DNA from 3 places in the Agromyces sp. Y782 genome. Region 3 is predicted to be linked to each of the others. Evidence: predicted binding sites of a transcription regulator. Region 3 holds the regulator's gene; each other region holds the start of a gene.
The links. The regulator HrcA, encoded in region 3, represses chaperone genes, less so after heat shock. The targets are predictions, from matches to a motif close to TTNGCACTCGNNNNNNNCGAGTGCNAA.
Positions count from the first base shown of each region.

Region 1 (2,268 bases), on a different contig from region 3:
TCCGCCCAGCTTGAGCCGGTTCCACCTGATCCGCCCGGCAGGTCGCCGTAGGTCCGTGGCGTGCCGCAGACCGACTCCGACGCCCGCTCGACTACGCTGACCGCATGGCAGCGCGGGCCCGGCCGACACCGCTTCGGCGGGCAGCAGCGTTGGCCGTGCTCGCCTCGACCGCGGTGCTGCTCGTCGGGTGCCAGCCGTCGGCGTCCAACCCCGACACGCAATCCGGCGGAGTGACGTCGCGTCCTGTGGCCGACTCGTCCGCAGTGGCGGTGGCGTTCGCGCCGCTCCGAGGCACGGCGGCGGATGCTGCGGGGCTCGCGCATCCCTCGCTCGCCGTGAAGATCGACAACCACGAAGAGGCTCGCCCGCAAATTGCGATGAATCGAACCGACATCGTCTTCGAGGAGCTCGTCGAGGGCGGCATCACCCGGTACCTCGCGGTCTGGCATTCGGATGTCCCCGACGAGCTCGGCCCCGTGCGCTCGATTCGTCCGATGGATCCCGACATCGCGACGCCGTTCGGCGGCATCATCTCGTATTCGGGTGGGCAGGAGCGGTTCGTCGAGATGATGATGGCGACGCCGCTCCTCAACATCGTCTTCGACTACGACGACACCGGTCTCTTCTACCGCGCCGACGAACGGCCGGGGCCGCACGACGTGATCCTCCGTGCCGGCGAGGCCGTTTCGCGAAACGCGTCGCTTGCGCCGCCGCCGGCGCAGTTCGCGTACGGCGCGGCGGACCCGTTGGCTGCGCCGGCCCTCGCTGCGGCCCCGACGTCGCGGATCGATCTCGTGTTCTCCGATGCGCGCTTCCCTGCATGGGAGTGGGACGGCGGGGCATCCGTGTGGTTGCGCTCGCAGGAAGGCGCCCCTGATCTCGAAGCTTCGGGGGAGCGTGTGCGGGCCACGAACGTGGTGACCCTGCGGGTCGGCATCGACGAGAGCTACGAAGACGTGCCGAGGACGGTTCTGATCGGCTCGGGCGAGGCCTGGGTCTCGGTTGCGGGCCGCACAGCGCACGGCACCTGGTCGAAGGACGCCGCGGCGTCGCCGATCACCCTCACCGCCGATGACGGCTCACCGTTGCGCCTCGCCCCCGGCAACACCTGGGTGGAGCTCGTGCCGGACGAGGGTTCGGCGAGCTTCACGCCCTGAGCGGACAGCCCGGCGCTCGCTTGCACTCCCGACGGTCGAGTGCCAGAATCGTCTTAGCACTCACTCGTTTTGAGTGCTAACCCAACGAATCTTTGAAGACGTCCGGGAAAGGACGAGAGAAACACATGGCAAAGATCATTGCTTTCAACGAGGAGGCCCGTCGCGGCCTCGAGCGTGGCCTCAACACGCTCGCCGACGCGGTGAAGGTGACCCTCGGCCCGCGTGGCCGCAACGTCGTGCTCGAGAAGAAGTGGGGCGCGCCCACGATCACGAACGACGGCGTGTCGATCGCCAAAGAGATCGAGCTCGACGACCCGTACGAGAAGATCGGTGCCGAGCTCGTCAAGGAGGTCGCCAAGAAGACCGACGACGTCGCCGGTGACGGCACCACGACCTCGGTCGTGCTCGCCCAGGCGCTCGTGCGCGAGGGCCTTCGCAACGTCGCAGCAGGCGCCGACCCCATCTCGCTGAAGCGCGGCATCGAGAAGGCCGTCGCGGCCGTCGAGACCGAGCTCCTCGCGAACGCGAAAGACGTCGAGACGAAGGAAGAGATCGCCGCAACGGCTTCGATCTCGGCCGCCGACGAGCAGATCGGTGCACTCATCGCCGAGGCGATCGACAAGGTCGGCAAAGAGGGTGTCGTCACCGTCGAGGAGTCGAACACCTTCGGCACCGAGCTCGAGCTGACCGAGGGCATGCGCTTCGACAAGGGTTACCTCTCGGCGTACTTCGTCACCGATCCCGACCGTCAGGAAGCGGTCTTCGAAGACCCCTACATCCTGATCGTCAACGGCAAGGTCTCGAACATCAAAGACCTGCTGCCGATCGTCGACAAGGTCATCCAGACCGGCAAGCAGCTCCTGATCATCGCTGAAGACGTCGACGGCGAGGCTCTGGCCACGCTGATCGTCAACAAGATCCGTGGCATCTTCAAGTCGGTCGCCGTCAAGGCTCCCGGCTTCGGCGACCGTCGCAAGGCGCAGCTGCAGGACATCGCGACGCTCACCGGCGGCCAGGTCATCTCGGAAGAGGTCGGCCTCAAGCTCGAGAACGTCACCCTCGACCTGCTCGGCACCGCTCGCAAGGTCATCATCACCAAAGACGAGACGAC
Region 1 covers NZ_JCAIUG010000001.1:3,051,885-3,054,152, forward strand. The annotation lists gene AC1C2S_RS13895 (cold-shock protein) at 1-14, shown strand, start outside; gene AC1C2S_RS13900 (DUF3048 domain-containing protein) at 105-1,157, shown strand; gene groL (chaperonin GroEL) at 1,283-2,268, shown strand, end outside.
Region 1: a site for HrcA is predicted at 1,211-1,237, ahead of groL (chaperonin GroEL). Genes of this name have one in related genera too.

Region 2 (2,268 bases), on a different contig from region 3:
CGCGCCGCGCAACTTCAACCGGGTGCGCAGCCGGGCGGGGTCGACATCGGTGCCGCGCTTCTTGATCTCGAGTGTGCCGATGTCCCGTTCCGCCAACGCCTGTCGCAGCTGGCGCTCGTCGGCGGGCAGCCGTTCGAGCACGCGGAACCCGCGAGCGAACGGCGAGTCGAACGCGGTGTCGGCAGTGAGGTACGCGATGCCGGAGCTGAGCATCCACGCGCCGTGCGCACGGGCGAGATCACCGATCAGCCGCGCGCGAATGACGGCACCGTCGGGCTCGTACAGGTAATCGCCGAGCGGCCCGACCGGAGCGTCTTCGCTGTCGGCACCCGCCGTGAGTTCTTGGGCGGCGTCACCCCGGATGACGAGGGCGGCGCGGCGAATGCCGGGACGGGCGACCGATCCGAACCAGACCCCGAGCTCGACGAGGTCGCCGTCGACCGAGACCCACTGCGCCTCTGCTCCTGCGGGGATCACGCCGCGATCGGTGCCGGGGCCGAGCTTGACTCCGACGGGCATGCGCTCACCCAGCCCGAAAGCGAAGTCGAGCGAGGGGGAGTAGTCGGCGGCATCCGTGATTCTCGTCGTCGTGCCGCCTGCGGTCGTTCGTCGCGCCGGATCGAGCCACGCCCCGTCGATGCCGCCGAGGGCGACCTGCTCCGCCTGCTCGTGCAGCACTCGCACCCGGGGAAAAGGCGTGAGATTGTACGCGGCGATCGCCGCGGTGACCTCGTCGGCCTCGGCTGCCGTGACCTCGAGGTCGATCGCCGCCATGGCGAGGGCATCGCCCCCGATGCCGCAGCCGAGATCGGCCACATGGCCGACACCGGCCCTCGAGAAGCGTCCGGCGTGCAGGGCCGCGACCTTCAACCGTGTCGCCTGTTCGAGGCCGGCTTCGGTGAAGAGCATCCGCGAGGCGAACGGGCCGAACTTCGCCTCCGCCTTCGCTCGGAGCTTCGCCTGGCTGAGCACGGCAGCCACGAGACTGGGCCGATGCCCTTGCTTGCGAAGGTCGGCGACGGTCTTGACGATGTCGGCCTTCGAGTCCCAATCGGGCAGCCCGTCGAGCAGCGTGAGGCCCTCTGGCGAGAGCAGTTCGACGAGTTCAGCGCGATCCACCCGGGCCACGTTAGCATCGCGTCGCGGCAGCGTTCGCCTGTGGCTGAATGGGCTGGCACTCACGTTGCACGAGTGCCAAATCGCGCCTAGACTCGGTTTAGCACTCTCGCTCTGAGGCTGCCAACCAGTCTTCGTCAAGAAAGAGGTCAACCGTGTCGGTTTCCATCAAGCCGCTCGAGGATCGCATCGTCATCAAGCAGGTCGAGGCCGAGCAGACCACCGCATCGGGTCTGGTCATCCCCGACACTGCCAAGGAGAAGCCCCAAGAGGGCGAGGTCGTGGCAGTGGGCCCCGGTCGCATCGATGACCACGGCAACCGCATCCCGCTCGACGTCGCAGTCGGCGACAAGGTGATCTACTCGAAGTACGGCGGCACCGAGGTGAAGTTCGACGGCGACGACCTCCTCGTCCTGTCGGCTCGCGACGTGCTCGCGGTCGTCGTCCGCTAAGGCGACACGATTACATTCGAGGCCCGGATGCCCCAGTGGGGCATCCGGGCCTCGTCGTCGTTCGGGCGGGCGGATGCCGCGGCATCCGCTCGCCCGAACCTCTTGCCCGCCGCTCTCGTCATCCCCGCCCGGGCGTAGTCTGTGCTGGTGTCATCCCGCTCCGAGACCGTGCCATCCGCCTCGACGACTCCGACGGCGGGAGTGAGCCGCTCGGGCCTCTTCTTCGCGATCGGCGCCTACGGCTTCTGGGGCTTCCTCCCCATCTACTTCATCGCGCTCGCTCCTTCGGCGCCGTTCGAGATCGTGGCCTGGCGGGTGCTGTTCTCGATCGTCTTCTGCGCCCTGCTCATCACGGTCACGCGCGCGTGGCGGCCACTTGCGGTGCTCTTCCGCGATCGCCGCATCGTGCTCACGATGGGGCTCGCCGGTCTCCTCATCTTCATCAACTGGCAGACCTACGTCTACGCGACGCTCTCCGGCCAGGTGGTCGAGGCTGCGCTCGGCTACTTCATCAACCCGATCGTGACGGTCTTCCTCGGCGTGCTCGTGTTGCGCGAGCGCCTGAACCTCACCCAGTGGATCGCGGTCGGCATCTCGATCGTCGCGGTCGTGGTGCTCGCGTTCGGATACGGCCAGCTGCCGTGGATCGCACTCGTGCTGGCGTTCTCGTTCGGCTTCTACGGACTCATCAAGAAGCGCG
Region 2 covers NZ_JCAIUG010000001.1:2,891,091-2,893,358, forward strand. The annotation lists gene AC1C2S_RS13190 (class I SAM-dependent methyltransferase) at 1-1,119, opposite strand, end outside; gene groES (co-chaperone GroES) at 1,272-1,568, shown strand; gene rarD (EamA family transporter RarD) at 1,716-2,268, shown strand, end outside.
Region 2: a site for HrcA is predicted at 1,172-1,198, ahead of groES (co-chaperone GroES). Genes of this name have one in related genera too.

Region 3 (2,268 bases):
GAGGTCATGACGTTGCCGAGCAGCGAACGCACCGAGCGCTGGATCGAGCCGGTGCCGTGGCAGATGTCGCACGTGACGGGTGAGGTGCCGGGCTGGCAACACGAGCCGTGGCACGTCTCGCACGTGACCGCCGTGTCGACCTCGATGTCGCGGTGCGTGCCGAAGATGACCTCGTCGAGGCCCACCTCGACCCTGATGAGCGCGTCTTGACCCCGCTCCCGGCGCGATCTCGGACCCCGGCTCTGTTGGCCGGCGCCGAAGAAGGTCTCGAAGATGTCGCCGAAGCCGCCGAAGTTCTGACCACCACCGAAGCCGCCCTGACCTCCGAGGTCGTACTGCTCGCGCTGCCGGGCATCGGAGAGCACGTCGTACGCGTGCGTGACCTCTTTGAATCGCTCGGATGCCTCGGCGCCCGGATTGACGTCGGGGTGGAGCTCCCGGGCGAGACGACGGTACGCCTTCTTGATCTCGTCGGGGGTGGCGTCGCGCGAGACGCCGAGGACCTCGTAATGGTCGGCCACGGAGGGCTTGTCCTTTCGATTGCCGGATGCCGGTCGGGTGCGACGGGCGGCGGGTTCAGCTCTCGCCGAGCGTGCGGGAGAGGTAACGTGCGACGGCGCGAACGGCCGCCATGCTGGTGGAGTAGTCCATGCGGGTGGGCCCGACGATGCCGAGTCGCGAGATGTCGCGGCCGGGGATCGAGAAGGCGCTCGAGACGACCGAGGTCTCGCCGAGGCCAAACGACGCGTTCTCGCGCCCGATGCGCACGGTGACCGCATGCTCGTCGGTCGCCATCTCGCCGAAGAGTTTCAGCAACGTGACCTGCTCCTCGATCGCCTCGATCACGCCGAGGATCGAGCCGGCGAAGTCCTGCTCGGTGCGCACGAGGTTCGCGGCCCCGGCCACGACGAGCCGCTCGGTGCGCTGTGCGCGTGCCTGTTCGGCGAGCGTGGTCGCGAGCGTGTGCAGCACCGCGGCGTGCCGGCTGTCAGCGCCGTCGATCTCCCCGGAGAGGGCCTCGGCGGCATCCGCCATCGCGCGACCACCGGCGATCTCGTTCAACCTCGCCCGCAGGGCGTCGAGCGTGTGCTCGTCGACCGGTTCTTCGAGTTCGGCGAGGCGCTGTTCGACCTGGCCTGAATCGGTGATGAGGATGCAGAGCACCCGATCGGCTGCGAGGGAGACGAGCTCCACGTGACGCACGCGGTCGCTGCCGAAGCTCGGGTATTGCACGACCGCGAGCTGCTTGGTGAGTTGGGCGATGAGGCGCACCGTTCGGGCCAGCAGCTCGTCGAGGTCGCTCGACTCGCCGAGGAACGTCTCGATCGCCTGCCGCTGGGCAGGGGTCAGCGGGCGCACGTCGGTGAGCTGGTCGACGAAGACGCGGTAGCCCTTGTCGGTCGGAATGCGACCCGACGAGGTGTGCGGAGCTGCGATCAGCTCTTCTTCTTCGAGGAGGGCCATGTCGTTGCGGATCGTCGCGGCCGACACGCCGAAGGCGTGCCGCTCGACGATCGTCTTCGACCCGACGGGCTCGCGTGATGCGACATAGTCCTGAACGATCACGCGCAGCACGGCGAGGCTGCGTTCCGAGACCATGGCCCTCGCTTCCGTCAGACGCTTAGCACTCGTTCTGAGTGAGTGCCAATCATATCGCGACATCCCGTGACGAAGCCGTTGCCACCAGCGGGCGGCGGCGCTAGCTTATGGGTATCCCCGCGAGTCACCCCCTTGCAGCGATGCCCGATCGCGCGAGACGCGGTTCACCCGAGAACCCCGAAAGGCACCCGCCATGACCGATCCGAACTCATCAGCACCCGATCAGAACGTTCCGCCCGCCCAACCGGTCGCAGCTGCGCCGCTCGCACAAGAGCAAGATGTGCAGTGGGGCTCGTTCGCGCACCTCGGCGGCATCCTCGGATTCCTGCCGGCCCTCATCATCTGGCTCGTCTTCAAAGACAGGGGCTCCTTCACGAACACCGAGGCGAAAGAGGCGCTGAACTTCCAGATCACGATCCTCATCGCCTACGTCGTCGGCTGGATCCTGACGATCATCTTCATCGGCGTCCTCGTCGTGTGGGCGGCATGGATCGTGAGCGTCGTCTTCTCGATCATCGCGTTCCTCAAGGCGAAAGACGGCCAGCACTACCGCTACCCGTTCGCGATCCGCCTCATCAAGTAGTCCGGGCCGGAGCGCGCCGGGCGAATTCCGTACCCGGCGCGCGCCACTGTGCCAGCATGGGATGGTTGAAAGCTCGCCTGTCGTGC
Region 3 covers NZ_JCAIUG010000002.1:1,082,153-1,084,420, forward strand. The annotation lists gene dnaJ (molecular chaperone DnaJ) at 1-521, opposite strand, end outside; gene hrcA (heat-inducible transcriptional repressor HrcA) at 577-1,599, opposite strand; gene AC1C2S_RS19290 (DUF4870 domain-containing protein) at 1,793-2,182, shown strand.